Regions from separate parts of the Clostridium perfringens genome, predicted to be linked through region 1. Evidence: riboswitches for the same ligand, from Rfam matches in the RefSeq annotation. Region 1 holds a riboswitch; the other holds the start of a gene.

Region 1 (8,369 bases):
GTGGTGTATATTTTTGATCTTTAAACCCTGCATTTTCTATATGTTTTTTCGCTAAAATTTCAACACTTCTTTTATTTATAGGTCTATATTTACTTGATAAAAATAAGTATTTTTTAGCTTCTTCAGTAGCTTTTGAATCATTTCTATTTTTCAAATAGTTTTCTATAGCTGCAATTGAAGCTTCATTTAAATAAACAGTTCTTTCTTTATTTCCTTTACCTATAATAGTTAAGGTATCTCCTTTGATTTTTTCTATTTCAATATTACAAAGTTCAGATAATCTCATTCCGCAGTTTAAAAATAAAGTTAATATGCAATAATCTCTATAATAATTTTTATTTCCTTTATCCATAGAGTTTAAAACAGTTATACTTTGATCTAATGTTAAATAAACTGGGTGTCTTTTATTTATCTTTGGAGATTCTAATTCTACTGTAGGATTTTCATCTATTAGTTTTATTTTAGAATTTAAAAACTTAAAGAAAGATTTTAAAGTAGCAACTTTTCTAGCTCTGGCATAAGCACTATTGTTTCTAACTTTTTCTAAAAATGCTAGAAAGGCATAGATATCAGATAAGGTTATATCCTTTATGAAATTATCACCTAAATCAGAAATTTCAACTTCTTCAATTTTTTCTAATTCAATATTATTTTCTAGACCTTTATAAACTTTCAAAAATTTAAAAAATAATCCTAAATCAACTGAATATCCTTTTATAGTGTTTAGGGATTTTCCTTTTACATTTTCTAAGTAGTTTAAGAATTCAATAACTCTTTTTGGATGCTTCGATTTCTCTAAAAAATCAAATTTTAATTTATTCTTTTTGAGTAATTCATCTTGTTTGCTGTTTTTAAAATTTGATTTTTCAACAGAATCGCCACCTTTTTCTACTTCCAAAAGCTTGTCCATTCCAAGTTCTTTTAACCATCGTTTAATTATTCTTTGATTAACTTTATAGATCTCTGCCAGTTGTGTAATACTTAGATTTCTCTTGAAAATAAAAATATAAATATCTTCAATTAAATCTTCATAGTCACGCTGGATGTTTTGAGAATCGTAATAGTTATATATGTGATCAAGATTGTTTAAGTCATCATTACTTAAATTTATATTCAGTAATTCTTTGATTTCTTGTGAGTATTTAAAATTTTCGAATTGATTTCCTTCATTATTCATAGTCTAAAATCCTTTCAAAACCTTGATATGACTATATTGTAGCATATTTTATCAAAAAACACAACAACTTCGCTAAATGTATATTTAGCGAAGTTATAAATTGGGGGTATTTTAGAAATTCATATGTGTATTTCAAACAATCTGATTTAAGATTGTTTTTTAACTTTGTTTAACCTTGAAACATCTTATTTTATTAAAAATATCTTTTGATGAAAAATTATAAAGTATTTATTCTAACTAACTGTAATACAATTAGTATTACATATAAAAGTAATACGTTTTATACAGAATAATAAATATCAATATATCTTAAATATAACCAAAACCATAGTAAATATACATTATAAATAAAATAATATAGTATATTTGCTAATTTAATTACCTATATAAATTAAAGACTCTATTCTAATATCGTATTTAGATATTAGAACGCAAAAATAATGAAGATAACTTAAATTTAGCTATCTTCATTTTATTGTGTTTCCTTATAATATAAGCATATCGCAATTTTTTAATTATGATAATTCGTCTAAGTTGTTACTTTCTTTTCCATCAGGAATACTTCTTAAATAAGCTTCCCCTTTCTTTGAATGAGAAATTATTACTCCATCAATCATTCCCTCTTCTGCAAGCTTTACACCTTCAGCTTTAGAAACAGTCTTTCCACTACTTAAAACGTAATCTGTAATTTCTCCATTACTATTCTTTTTTACTTTAACTATAGAATCTGACATGATTATCACCTTCCTTTACTATTATTTTGCATACTTTTTTAAAAAATATTCCCTGTAAAAAACCATTTTTATTTGTTATAATTAAATTATAAAAGGTTTACATAATGAGAAATGAGGGGTGATTATTTTGTATTTAGAAAAAATTATTAAAGCAAAAAAAAATATAGAAGATGTAGTTATAAAAACACCTTTAATATACAGCGAGGTTTTTTCAAGGAAATCTGGAAACCAAGTGTATATGAAATGTGAAAATTTACAATTAACAGGTGCTTACAAAATAAGAGGTGCCTTAAATAAAATAAGATCCTTATCAGATGAAGACAAAGTAAAAGGGGTTGTTTGCTCTTCTGCTGGAAATCATGCTCAAGGCGTAGCTTTTGCAGCATCACAAGCTAATGTTAAATCAACTATAGTAATGCCAAAGACTACTCCTCTACTAAAAATCCAATCAACAAAGGATTTAGGAGGAAATGTTGTTTTATCAGGTTATGTTTATGATGATGCTTTTAATGAGGCTAAAAGAATTGAACAGGAACAAGGAGCCTTATTTATACACCCATTTAATGATATTGATGTAATTTGTGGACAAGGCACAGTAGCCTTAGAAATATTTGAAGATTTAAAGGATGTAGATGTTATTCTCTGCCCTATAGGTGGCGGTGGCTTAATAAGTGGAGTTACCTTAGCTGCTAAGGCCTTAAACCCTAATGTTAAAGTAATTGGAGTACAAGCAGAAGGGGCAAATGCAATGGTTAAAAGTTTTAAGGCAGGAGAAATAATTGCTTTAGACTCTGTTGATACCATTGCTGACGGAATTGCAGTAAAAAGACCTGGGGATTTAACATTTAAATTTATAAAAGAATATGTTGACGATATAATAACTGTATCAGACCATGAAATTGTTGAAGCATTCTTTACTTTAAGTGAAAAACATAAACTTCTAGCAGAAGCTTCAGGAGCTGTATCATTAGCAGCCTCTTCTAAATTAAATTTTAAAGGTAAAAATGTAGTATCAATAATAAGTGGTGGTAATATAGATATGGTTACTATAACCGCATTAATAAATAGTGCATTAGTAGCTAAGGGAAGACTTTTTGGTTTTAGTCTAGAAGTTCCTCATAAACCAGGCCAAATATTAAAAATTGCTAAAGTTCTTGCTGATACTAATGCTAATATAGTAAAACTTGAACATGATCATTTTAAAGCAACAGATGCTCTTAAGAACATGGTTATAGAAGTAACCTTAGAGACCAATGGCCACTCTCATATAGATGAAATTAAAAAAGCTTTAACAGATCAAAACTATGTAATAAAACAAATTTACTAATTTTAAAATAAAAAAAGAGGTGAAAAAATCACCTCTTTTTTTAGTAAGAAAATACTTCATCTTCTATACTCTCATCAGTATCTATATGCTCTACACTTAAGTCAACATCTTTTAAGTCTATTATTTTAGTTTTATATTTAATTTTATAATATGCAAATAATCCAAAGAATAGAGGTAATCCAATATAAGATGAAATTAATCCACCCCAGTCTACTCCATTTCTAACATCTAAGTATGCATATCCTTGACCTAAAACTATTATTCCACATAATATTAAAGCTATTATAGGTCCTAATGGGAATAATTTAGCTTTATAAACTAATCTATTCATATCTTTACCTTGAGCTACATAAGCTTTTCTGAATCTATAATGACATATTGCGATTCCAAGCCAAGCTATAAATCCTGATAATCCTGATGCTGCTACAAGCCATACATAAACTGTATTTTCAGCATAAATACCTGTTAAGAAACATAAACTTGCAATTATTGTTGTTATTATAATAGCATTAACTGGTACTCCTCTAGAATTAGTTTTTTCAAAAATCTTAGGTGCCATTCCACTTTTAGCCATAGCATAAAGCATTCTACTTGATGCATACATACCTGAGTTACCAGCTGATAAGACAGATGTTAGTATTATGGCATTCATAATTGAAGCTGCTCCAGCTAATCCTAATTTTTCAAATACTATTGTAAAGGCACTTGTTTCTACTCCAGCTTGAGCATTTGGTACTAAAGCACCAATTACTAAAATTGTTCCTAAATAAAATAATAAGATTCTCCAAAATATTGTATTAACAGCCTTAGGTACATTTTTTTCAGGATCTTCACTTTCTCCAGCGGCAACCCCTACTAATTCAGTTCCTTGGAATGAGAAACCAGCTATTAAGAAAATCATGAAAATTGTAAAGGCACTTGTTTCTACTCCAGCTTGAGCATTTGGTACTAAAGCACCAATTACTAAAATTGTTCCTAAATAAAATAATAAGATTCTCCAAAATATTGTATTAACAGCCTTAGGTACATTTTTTTCAGGATCTTCACTTTCTCCAGCGGCAACCCCTACTAATTCAGTTCCTTGGAATGAGAAACCAGCTATTAAGAAAATCATGAAAATTGATTTTGCTCCTCCAATAAACGGGCCTCCATTTTCATAGAAGTTTTTGAATCCTACATTATCTCCACCTAATATTCCAAAAATCATAAGAACTCCTACGATTAAGAATATTATAACAGTAGCAACTTTTACAGCTGCAAACCAAAACTCTGATTCTCCATAAGCTTTGGCAGATAATAAATTAAGAGTTAATATAATTACTAAGAATAATGCGCTCCAAACTATTGCTGGAACATTAGGAAACCAAAACTTCATTAATAAAGAACCTGCAACCATTTCTGCTGCTATTGTTATAGCCCAGTTATACCAGTAATTCCATCCTAAAGCAAATCCTAAAGCAGGATCAACAAATTTTGTTGCATAAGCTCCAAAGGAACCTGTTTCTGGCATATATGTTGCCATCTCCCCTAAGCTTGTACACAAGAAATATACCATTACTCCTATAATTCCGTAAGCTACAAAAGCTCCTCCTACACCGGCTTGATGAAGTGTATCTCCCATGGCTAAGAAAATACCAGTTCCTATGGCACCACCCATGGCAATCATACTAAGATGTCTTGATTTCAAGCCTCTTTTTAGATTAGTATTTTGTTCTTGACTCATTTTTTTAGTCCTCCTTATGGTTTTAATAATTAAGCCATAAGTGATAACTAAGTTTTCGCTAACAAAAGAAACCCTTAAGCGTGTTTCATGCTTAAGGGTTCGTAAAGTTATATACAATACTCTTCTTTCATGATAGCACACCACAAAATAATTTGTGACAGTGTTACATATATTATATGTAACCCCAACCTAATAGAATTAAAGCCTCTTCTAATGGTTTCGGCGATTCATCCTTTCACTTTGCTTCAACGTGCTTACCTCTGCAAAGATACTATTAATCATCGCGCCTCTATCTCAGTTATTCACTTTATATTAACAATTATGAGATTAAATTTGCAAAATGTCAATATTTTTTTATTGATAAATAAAAATTATAAACAAAAATTATTGAACAATTTATAAAATAATTTAGATTTTATTGTTGACTTTAAATCCTAACTATAGTAATATGTACTCATACAAAAAACATGTGTATTCAATAAGAATACAAAAGGGGGCTATTATGAAAAATTTATCCTTAATAAAAAGAATATTTGTTGCAATTATTTTAGGAATACTTATTGGGCTAGGATGTTCCTATATTAATTTAGATATACCTATTAGAATATTAATGACCTTTAATAGCATATTTGGGAATTTACTAAGTTTCTTAATCCCACTTATAATAGTTGGGTTTATAGTTCCTGGTATAGCATCCTTAGGAAATAAATCAGGAAAGGGACTTTTCATAACTACTTTAATTTCATATGCTTCAACATTTTTAATAGGAATACTTACTTTCTTTATAGGACGCGCAGTACTTCCTAAATTTATAGTAAGTGCTTCTCTAAGCACTGGATCAGTAAATGTTGATCCTTATTTTACAATTGATATTCCTCCAATGTTTGGTGTTATGTCAGCTTTAGTTTTTGCATTTTTATTAGGAATAGGAATATCAAGAATAAAAAATAGTTACTTATTAAAAGTATCAGAAGAATTTAATCACGTTATTTCATTAACTATAAAAAATGTGTTAATACCTTTAGTACCTATTTACATACTTTCAATATTTTCAAAGTTAAGTTATAATGGTGAGATTTTTACTACTTTAAAGTCTTTTGGACTTGTGTACTTAGTTTTATTTTCAATACAAGGATCTTATTTAGTGGTTCAATATGCTTTAGCTGGAACTTTAAAGAAAGAAAATCCATTAAAATTACTTAAAAATATGATTCCTGCATATATGACAGCTTTGGGAACTCAATCATCAGCAGCTACAATCCCAGTTACTTTAAACTGTACTAAGGAAAATAAAGTTGATCAAGATGTAGCAGATTTTGTTATTCCTTTAGGAGCAACAATAAATTTAGCAGGTGATACTATTACTTTAGTTCTTGCATCAATGGCTGTAATGTATATGAAAGGACAAGTTCCAACTTTCTCTGTTATGGTTCCATTTATAGTTATGTTAGGAGTAACTATGGTAGCAGCACCAGGGGTACCAGGTGGCGGAGTTATGGCTGCTTTAGGATTACTTGAAGGTATGCTTGGATTTGGTAATGTTGAAAAATCCTTAATGATAGCACTTCATGCTGCTCAAGATAGTTTTGGAACAGCAACTAATGTAACTGGAGATGGGGCTATAGCTATAATAGTAGAATCAATATTAAAGAAAAGAAATAATACTAACATTAAAATTGAAGAGGCTGAAGAAGACTTTATTCCAAAGGTTAGTTGTAATTAAAAAAATGACTATGAGAAATTCTCATAGTCATTTTTTATTTAAGAATTATATTGCTACTTTTAGGGAATAATTGATCATATAAAGAATCAAAGCCCTCATCAGCTAATACTACCTCTGTATCATCATTTACATAAAATTGATTCATAGTATTCATTACAAGTTCATATTTTTTTAAATTACCCTCTTCAAGTAAAACTTCATAAAGATATGCTAAGTGATTTTGCATATACTCTTGCATTTCTTTAAGTTCTTCATCAGAAACCTTATTTTCTTTATGAAGCTTATTTACAGGTCCATTTCTAAAAATAAAATATGTTGAAGCTTTTGCTATTCTAGCAATATGTTCTTTAGTCTTAGTATCCTTCATATTTTCCACCTCTTCCATCTAACGTAATAATTATAAAATAAAATTAAGTACATTTCAATTTTCTTATTTATTCTAATATAGTAAGTTTTAACAGGGAAATTTTACTTAGTTATGAATTTTTTTATTAAAATATTCAATTTATTTGACATATAGATTAACAATGGTTATAATCATTTTGTTTGGTTTTCTTTTAAGTTTTTAAATACACATTAAATATTTAAATTCACATTCAAAAATACGATTCACAAAACTCAAAAACAAGGAGTGTATTAAAAATGAAAAAAGAAAAACTTATTCCTAAGCTTATATTTTTCTTATTAGGAATGGCAATCATACAATTAGGTGTTGTAATATTCTTATTAAGCGGAGCTGGATCAGATCCCTTTACTGTATTTACTCAAGGACTTTCAAAAGCTCTAAGCGTTTCAACTGGAACTGCTAACATGATAATACTTGTTACTTTAGTTATTGCAATCTTCATTGCAGATAGAAAACAACTTAAAGTTGGAACTTTTGTACTTGTTTTAGTGGTAGGCCCTACTATAGATGCAATCATGGGAATATTACATAGATTTGGTTTAGATACTTCACTTAGTAACTTTAACTTATTTACAAAATGCGTAATTGTAGCTGTAAGCTGTATTATAATAGCTATAGGATTCTCATTCTTAGTTAGTACTGAATTAGGAGTTGCACCAAACGATTTAGTTCCTCTTATAATAAGAGATAAAACTAACTTCCAATACCGTTGGATACGTATCGGTTTAGATTTAAGCTTCCTAGTAGTTGGTTATTTACTAGCTGGTGTTGTAGGTCTTGGAACAATAATAGCAGTACTTTTCACAGGTCCAGCTATACAATTTTTTATGCCGCCATGTGAAAAAATTGTACATAAATTTATAGGCAAAAATGCTGCTTAATAATAGAAAAACAGTCCATATGGACTGTTTTTTTTATATTTCTTGATATCTAGCTATAAGTTCTACTAATTCATCACAGAAAGCATCATATTTTTCTGTAGGATGTTTCACTGTAATTGTAATTTCTTCACCAATCTCTACTTTTTTCTGGTCCGGAGAAAAGGTAAATGCCAATGTATCTTCTCTGTTATATATAGGTTTTATAGTAACATGAAAATCTTCTCCTAAAATTTTCTTTCTTAATAATGTCATAATAATCACCTCACCGTTTTATTATAACAATAAAAGAAAAACATGCCAATATTGGCATGTTTTTATATTGTATCAAAAAAAGCGTTTATCTTTTCCAATTCTCCATTTGCAAAAGTATAATCATTTAAATCATCTTTGCTTATCCA
Region 2 (8,369 bases), 870 kb from region 1:
GATAAGCTGCGATAAGCTTCGGGTAGGCGCACATAGCCTGAGATCCGAAGATTTCCGAATGAGGAAACTCACATGGGAAACCCCATGTATCATTAAGTGAATACATAGCTTAATGAAGGTAACCCAGGGAACTGAAACATCTAAGTACCTGGAGGAAGAGAAAGAAAAATCGATTTTCTTAGTAGCGGCGAGCGAAAGGGAAAGAGCCCAAACCGGAAACTTGTTTCCGGGGTTGTGGACATAACATAAAAGTGGAGGCTATTGTAACTGAAGAGAACTGGAAAGTTCCACCGTAGAAGGTAATAGTCCTGTAAGTGAAACGAGAAGACCACGAGTTATGATCCAGAGTACCACGAGACACGTGAAACCTTGTGGGAAGCAGGGAGGACCACCTCCCAAGGCTAAATACTACCTGATGACCGATAGTGAAGCAGTACCGTGAGGGAAAGGTGAAAAGAACCCCGGGAGGGGAGTGAAATAGAACCTGAAACCGTGTGCCTACAACCGCTCAGAGCCCCTTATGAGGGTGATGAGGTGCTTTTTGTAGAACGAGCCAACGAGTTACGGTATGTAGCAAGGTTAAGTACTTAAGGTACGGAGCCGAAGGGAAACCGAGTCTGAATAGGGCGACTAGTTGCATGCCGTAGACCCGAAACCGGGTGACCTATCCATGGCCAGGTTGAAGCGAGGGTAAAACCTCGTGGAGGACCGAACCACGTTGCTGTTGAAAAAGCATGGGATGAGCTGTGGATAGCGGAGAAATTCCAATCGAACCCGGAGATAGCTGGTTCTCTCCGAAATAGCTTTAGGGCTAGCGTCGAGTATGAGTAGTGGAGGTAGAGCACTGAATGGGCTAGGGGGCATAGCGCTTACCGAACCTTATCAAACTCCGAATGCCACATACTTTGAGCTCGGCAGTCAGACTACGAATGATAAGATCCGTGGTCAAAAGGGAAACAGCCCAGATCGTCAGCTAAGGTCCCAAAGTGTAAGTTAAGTGGGAAAGGATGTGAGATTTCTAAGACAACTAGGATGTTGGCTTAGAAGCAGCCATTCATTAAAAGAGTGCGTAATAGCTCACTAGTCGAGAGATCTTGCGCCGAAAATGTAACGGGGCTAAACTTACCACCGAAGCTACGGGCTTGAACTAAGTTCAAGCGGTAGGAGAGCGTCGTAACCGGGCTGAAGTCGTACCGTAAGGAGCGGTGGACTGGTTACGAGTGAGAATGTTGGCATCAGTAGCGAGATGTGGGTGAGAATCCCACAGGCCGAAAACCTAAGGTTTCCTCAGGAAGGTTCGTCCGCTGAGGGTTAGTCGGGACCTAAGCCGAGGCCGAAAGGCGTAGGTGATGGACAACTGGTTGATATTCCAGTACCACTACCATCGTTATTATCGATGGCGTGACGCAGGAGGATAGTGTGTGCTAGCTATTGGATGCTAGTCTAAGCGTTTAGGCAGTGAGAGTAGGCAAATCCGCTCTCATAATGCTGAGGCGTGATGGGGAAGGTTCTACGGAACCGAAGTACATGATTCCACGCTGCCAAGAAAAGCGTCTAGAGAGAGAAGTAGTGCCCGTACCGCAAACCGACACAGGTAGGTGAGGAGAGAATCCTAAGGCCGGCGGAAGAATTACAGTTAAGGAACTCGGCAAATTGACCCCGTAAGTTCGCGAGAAGGGGTGCCTACGAGAGTAGGCCGCAGAGAATAGGCCCAAGCAACTGTTTAGCAAAAACACAGGTCTCTGCTAAAGCGTAAGCTGATGTATAGGGGCTGACGCCTGCCCGGTGCTGGAAGGTTAAGGGGAACACTTAGCGCAAGCGAAGGTGTGAACTTAAGCCCCAGTAAACGGCGGCCGTAACTATAACGGTCCTAAGGTAGCGAAATTCCTTGTCAGGTAAGTTCTGACCCGCACGAATGGCGTAATGACTTGGGCACTGTCTCAACTGTAAATCCGGCGAAGTTGTAGTGCGAGTGAAGATGCTCGCTACCCGCGATTGGACGGAAAGACCCCGTAGAGCTTTACTGTAGCTTAGCATTGAGTTTTGGTATTGTCTGTACAGGATAGGTGGGAGACTAGGAAACCAGGGCGTCAGCCTTGGTGGAGTCAACCTTGGGATACCACCCTGACAGTACTGAAATTCTAACTGGCGGCCATGAATCTGGTCACAGGACATTGTTAGGTGGGCAGTTTGACTGGGGCGGTCGCCTCCTAAAAAGTAACGGAGGCGCCCAAAGGTTCCCTCAGAACGGTCGGAAATCGTTCGAAGAGTGCAAAGGCAGAAGGGAGCCTGACTGCGACACCCACAAGTGGAGCAGGGACGAAAGTCGGGCTTAGTGATCCGGTGGTACCTCGTGGGAGGGCCATCGCTCAACGGATAAAAGCTACCTCGGGGATAACAGGCTGATCTCCCCCAAGAGTCCACATCGACGGGGAGGTTTGGCACCTCGATGTCGGCTCGTCGCATCCTGGGGCTGAAGTAGGTCCCAAGGGTTGGGCTGTTCGCCCATTAAAGCGGCACGCGAGCTGGGTTCAGAACGTCGTGAGACAGTTCGGTCCCTATCCGTCGCGGGCGTAGGAAATTTGAGAGGAGCTGTCCTTAGTACGAGAGGACCGGGATGGACTGACCTCTGGTGTACCAGTTGTTCCGCCAGGAGCACAGCTGGGTAGCTAAGTCGGGAATGGATAAACGCTGAAAGCATCTAAGCGTGAAGCCAACCTCAAGATGAGATTTCCCATAGCGTAAGCTAGTAAGATCCCTTGAAGAACACAAGGTTGATAGGTCGGGGGTGTAAGCATGGTAACATGTTCAGCTGACCGATACTAATAGATCGAGGGCTTGACCAAATATAGTAAATTAAATATGTGCAATTTTGAAAGAACAAAGTTCTTTTAAACATCTGGTGATGATGTTCTTTAGGGTAACACCCGTTCCCATTCCGAACACGACGGTTAAGCCTTTAGAAGCCGATGGTACTGCACGGGAGACTGTGTGGGAGAGTAGGTGGTCGCCAGGTTAGTTTGGCCCCTTGGTCAAGCGGTTAAGACACCACCCTTTCACGGTGGTAACAGGGGTTCGATTCCCCTAGGGGTCACCATTAACTCGATAAGCAATGCTTATCGAGTTTTTTATTTATAAAATTTTTTGTTTGATGAAAATAACTGGCTATGACAGTGTGTTTAAATAAGTTTTAGACATATAAGAAAAAATCTTTTTGTTCAAATAAAAATAAGTTCTCAGTCAATTTGAGAAACAAAATAATGTTTTTAAATGGATCTAAGAGAATCAAATTACATATCTTCTTCATTTCAACCTTGTTAATAAAAGTATTTTTATGTAGAATATAATAACAAGGAATGTAGAAAAAAAGATATTTTATTAATTCATAAAAGGGAAATGTTTATGTTTTTTTATTAACTGAAAAAGACTCATGTTTTTAATTAACATAGATAAGGAATAAAAAAATTATTAATTTATAACTAAAATTAAAAGTTAAATAATATATGAAGAGGTTACCATAGATGAAGTACAATAGTGTTATCAGAAAAGCTATTTTTTTAAGAAGACCAAATAGATTTCAAGCTTATGTAGTTTTAGATGATGAGGAGTTATTAGTTCATGTTCCTAACACTGGAAGGTGTAGAGAGATTTTAAAAGAAGGATGTACAGTTCTTTTAAGAAAAGGAACTACTCCAAATAGAAAAACTCCTTATGATTTAATTGCAGCTTATAAGGGTGAGGTTTTAATAAATATAGATTCTCAGATTCCTAATAAAGTTGTAGAAGAGGCATTAATAAATAAAAAGATAGAAAAGTTAGTAAATTTTAATAATATAAGTAGAGAAAAAACTTTTGGAAATTCTAGATTTGATTTTAAATTACAAGATGATAATGAAAATACATACTTTTTAGAAGTAAAAGGGGTAACTTTAGAGGAAAATGGAGAGACTAGGTTTCCAGATGCTCCAACTGAAAGAGGAAAGAAACACATATTAGAACTGATTGAAATTAAAAAATTAGGAATGGGTGCAGGAATAATTTTTTTAATACAGATAGATAATGTAAATAAGTTTTCTCCTAATGATGAAACAGATCCTAAGTTTGGGGAAGCATTGAGATTAGCTAAAAAAGAAAGAGTAGATATCTTTGCATATAATTGCAAAGTTACTGAAGAGGAAATTGAGTTACTTAATCCTGTAGAAATAGTTTTATAAGTTTAATTTATAGAATTGAAAGGTAGAAGTCTAAATAGCATAAGTTAAGGCATCTATTATCATAATTTTAGTTTATAGAATTAAAAATATAAATATATGTAAAATATAAAACACAAAATATTAAATATTAAGTTAATGTTAGTGGATTTATTATTTAAAGTTAGAATTTATTATTTAAAGTTGAATTTATAGAAAAGATATGATAAGTATTTGAGAATATGAAAGGTGGTGAACTTTAGTTAGCTTAATTTATATATTACTATTCTTATCTAAAATAGCGAATTTTTATAAGTTATAGATGGTGATTTTAAGAAATTACAGAAGAAAATATATTTGTTTTAACTTAGAATCAGATAAATTTGAAATAAAAAATTATAGAAGGTAATATATTTGCTTTACTAAAGAAATTAATTATGAAATTTAAATATTGTCCGTTATGTGGTGAAAAATTAGAGTTAAAGAATAGCTGGGATGAGGGAATGATACCTTATTGCAGTAAACATGATATGATGTTTTTTGATTTACCTAAGCCTTGTATTGTTGTTGCTGTAATAAAAGGTGATGAGATAATTCTTTTAAAGCAAAGTTATATATATGAAAATTCTAAAGTTCTTATATCTGGATATGTAGGTGTAGATGAATGTGCAGAGGAAACTGTTTATAGAGAGGTAAAAGAAGAAACAGGAATAACAGTTAAAGATATAAAATATTTAGGTAGTGATTTTGTAAAGGGAAAAGAATTACTTATGCTAACTTATTTAGCATATTATGAATCAGGAGAAATAGAGAAATCAACTGAAGTAGAAGGAGCTGCTTGGTACAATATAGAGGATGCTCTTTGTGAATTAAATGAGGATAGCATAGGAAAAAGAGTGGTAAAAAAAGTTTTAAAAGAAATAGGTTATGAAGGTACTAATGCATTTAGATGTGAAGGAAATAATTGTAATGTATAAATTTTTTTATTAATAATTTTAGTTTATACTATTGCATTATTTGAGATTTTTTAGTAACATTATAAACAATAATTAATATAATAAAAGCATAAATAATTTGAAAATAGGACCAAAGTAGAGGTGCCGTAATTAAGAGTAGTCATAAGTAGCTGACAAGTGTTTTATGTATGATGAAAGGGATTATGGCCGAAGAGATATTAATGGTGATTAATATTTCTGGGTATATGTATAATATGCATATAACTGTCACTTTGAAAAAAGTGGAGTGCTACAAGGTACGCTAAGTTGCGATTAAGGCAGCAAAGGTGTTCCTTTGCTGTTTTTATTTATTGGAATTAAATGCCAGGAGAGTCGGTAGCTTTGCATACTTTTATACTCTGCCACTAAAAAAGTTTGTGGAGGGAAAAGATATGAAATTATTTGGATCAATGAAAGTAGAAGAAAATGAGTTATATGTTGGAGGAGTAAAAGCAAGTGCTTTAAGCAAGGAATATGGAACTCCTTTATATGTTATTGATGAAGAGTTAGTGAGAAGCAATTGTAGAAGATACTATAATGCTATGAAGTGTGAAGAAAGAGGAAACAGAGTTACCTATGCAGGAAAGGCATTTATAAATATGTCCATGTGCAATTTAGTTAATGAAGAAAATTTATATTTAGATGTTGTTTCAGGTGGAGAGCTTTATACTGCTTATAAAGCAGGTTTCCCATTAGAAAGAATATATTTCCATGGTAACAATAAATCTGATTATGAAATAGATTTAGGAGTAAGATTAGGAATTGGAAGATTTATAGTTGATAATATTCATGAACTAGAAGTTCTTAATTCTATAGCTCAAGAATATGGAAGAGTTCAAAAAGTTTATTTGAGAATAACTCCTGGAGTAGAGGCCCATACCCATGAATATATAAAAACAGGTCAATTGGACTCAAAATTTGGATTCCCTGTAATTGGTGATACAGTTTATGACGCTATTAAAAGAGCAATGGAATTAGAGTATATAGAACTTAATGGATTGCATTGTCATATAGGTTCGCAAATATTTGACTTAGAACCTTTTGAAGATACAACAGAAATTATGCTAAATCTTATAAATGATATAAAAGAAACCTTAGGATATGAAATAAAAGAATTAGACTTAGGTGGAGGATTTGGTATATATTACACTGAAGGAGATAAGCCAAAAGAAATAGAAGAATATTGTTCAGTTATAATAAATAAAGCTGATGAAATATGCAGAAAGTTAAATATGAATGTTCCTATATTAAGTATAGAGCCAGGAAGAAGTATTGTAGGGAATGCAGGATTAACTCTTTATACTGTAGGAGCTATAAAAGAAATTCCTAATATAAGAAAATATGTAAGTGTAGATGGTGGAATGAGTGATAATATAAGACCAGCCTTATACAGTGCAAATTATGAATCATTAATAGCTAACAGAGTTTTTGATAATTCTAAGGAGATAGTTACTGTAGCGGGAAAATGCTGTGAATCAGGGGATGTACTTTTAAATTCCATAGAGATGCCTAGAATGGAAACTGGAGATATATTAGCTATAATGTCTACAGGAGCATATGGACATTCAATGGCTAATAATTATAATAGAATTCCTAAGGCGGCAGTTGTAAGTGTAAGTAATGGAATTTCAAAAGTTATGTGTAAAAGAGAAACTTATGAAGATTTGCTTAGAAATGAATGTTTTTAATTAATATAAAAGTTGTATGGTAAAAAAACTATACAACTTTTTTTATTAAAAGTATTTAGAATAATGTATTAAAGTATATAATAAAAGTGAAGGATAATAATGAATATAGTAGAATATAATTTTTTTAGAATTATATAAATTTATTTAATAAAATTAAGAATCAAAAATTATTTAATAAATTAGATTGTTTCAAAATATTACTATTTAAAAGTGAAAAATATTTAATAATGAAAGACATAAAAAAGACACAATAAGTTGATAAAATAATATTGAAATATTTATGAAACTTGAGGGAAAAAGTATGAATTAAAGTTTACAAAGTTATGGTAATTTATGATATACTTATACTTGATACTTTAAGATTATTAAAGGTAAAAAATTCTAAAATTATTGAGGAATAATTTTAAATTGAGTTTAAAGATTTCTCATACTAATATTCGGAGCAAGGAGTATAAAATGAAAAAAATAATAGTAGATAGAATAGAAGGACATTTTATTGTATGTGAAGATGAAAAAGAAAATATTTTAGAATTAAAAAAAGATGACGTAATAGGTGACGTAAAAGAGGGGGATGTTTTAGTTAAAGGCAAAGATGGTAAGTTTTGCTTGGATAAAGCGCTTACAGAAAAAAGAAAAAAAGAAATAGAAGATTTGATGAAAGGTATGTGGGAATAGTAATGAGTTCTAGTAATACAAAGAAGAAATCATTCTTTTTAGATTGGATTATACCAATTTTAGCAGCTTTACTATTAGCAGCTTTGATTCATCAATTTTTATTGTTTAAGATAAAAGTTCCTACAGGATCAATGATGCCTACAGTAGAGATTGGTGATCAATTATTTGTTACTAAAATATATAATCCTAATAATATCAAAAGAGGAGATATAGTAGTTTTTAATTCTGATGAATTAAAAGAACCACTTTTAAAACGTGTCATTGGATTACCAGGTGAGCATGTTGAAATAAAAAGTGATGGTTCAGTTTATATAAATGGAAATAAACTTGAAGAAGACTATGTAAAATATCAAGGTGGAAAAACTGATATGTCTTTTGATGTTCCAAGTGGAAAGTTTTTAATGTTAGGTGACAATAGAAATAATAGTGATGATGCTAGATATTGGAGCAATCCTTATATAGATGGAAAAGACATAGAAGCAAAGGCACAGTTAACAGTATATCCTTTTGATAGAATAGGATTTGTAAAATAAACGTTAGAGAAGGAGGAATGATGTATGTTTAAAGATAAAAAAATGCTTAAATATATTGTCATATATAGTATTATAGCGTTTGGTATATTATTAACCTTTAATATGGTTAAAGATGAAATGCTATACGAAAAAGTAGATTATAGTACTTTCATGCAAATGTTAGATAAAAAAGAAGTTAAATCAGTAAACTTTTCAGGAAATCAAATTGAGATAACACCTTCAGATAGCAGTAATTTAAAAGGGAAAATCTTATATACAACTAATCCAGCAGTTGCTGGTATTACTCAA

The links. Region 1 has a riboswitch for lysine ahead of I6G60_RS09615 (amino acid permease). Riboswitches for the same ligand answer to the same signal wherever they lie in the genome.
Region 2: linked by a shared signal. The riboswitch ahead of lysA (diaminopimelate decarboxylase) and the one ahead of I6G60_RS09615 (amino acid permease) in region 1 are both predicted to bind lysine.

Annotation. Positions count from the first base shown of each region.
Region 1 covers NZ_CP065681.1:2,023,008-2,031,376, reverse strand. Annotated here, with positions in the region: gene I6G60_RS09630 (tyrosine recombinase XerC) at 1-769, opposite strand, end outside; gene I6G60_RS09625 (DUF3892 domain-containing protein) at 1,693-1,911, opposite strand; gene ilvA (threonine ammonia-lyase) at 2,039-3,238, shown strand; gene I6G60_RS09615 (amino acid permease) at 3,279-4,961, opposite strand; lysine riboswitch at 5,087-5,261, opposite strand; gene I6G60_RS09610 (dicarboxylate/amino acid:cation symporter) at 5,464-6,684, shown strand; gene I6G60_RS09605 (hypothetical protein) at 6,719-7,051, opposite strand; gene I6G60_RS09600 (YczE/YyaS/YitT family protein) at 7,327-7,971, shown strand; gene I6G60_RS09595 (hypothetical protein) at 8,005-8,223, opposite strand; gene I6G60_RS09590 (NUDIX domain-containing protein) at 8,286-8,369, opposite strand, start outside.
Region 2 covers NZ_CP065681.1:2,891,197-2,899,565, reverse strand. Annotated here, with positions in the region: rRNA gene I6G60_RS13520 (23S ribosomal RNA) at 1-2,846, shown strand, start outside; rRNA gene rrf (5S ribosomal RNA) at 2,899-3,016, shown strand; tRNA gene I6G60_RS13510 (tRNA-Glu) at 3,023-3,097, shown strand; gene sfsA (DNA/RNA nuclease SfsA) at 3,522-4,214, shown strand; gene I6G60_RS13500 (NAD(+) diphosphatase) at 4,628-5,167, shown strand; lysine riboswitch at 5,275-5,446, shown strand; gene lysA (diaminopimelate decarboxylase) at 5,578-6,873, shown strand; gene I6G60_RS13490 (DUF3006 domain-containing protein) at 7,330-7,548, shown strand; gene lepB (signal peptidase I) at 7,551-8,081, shown strand; gene ftsH (ATP-dependent zinc metalloprotease FtsH) at 8,106-8,369, shown strand, end outside.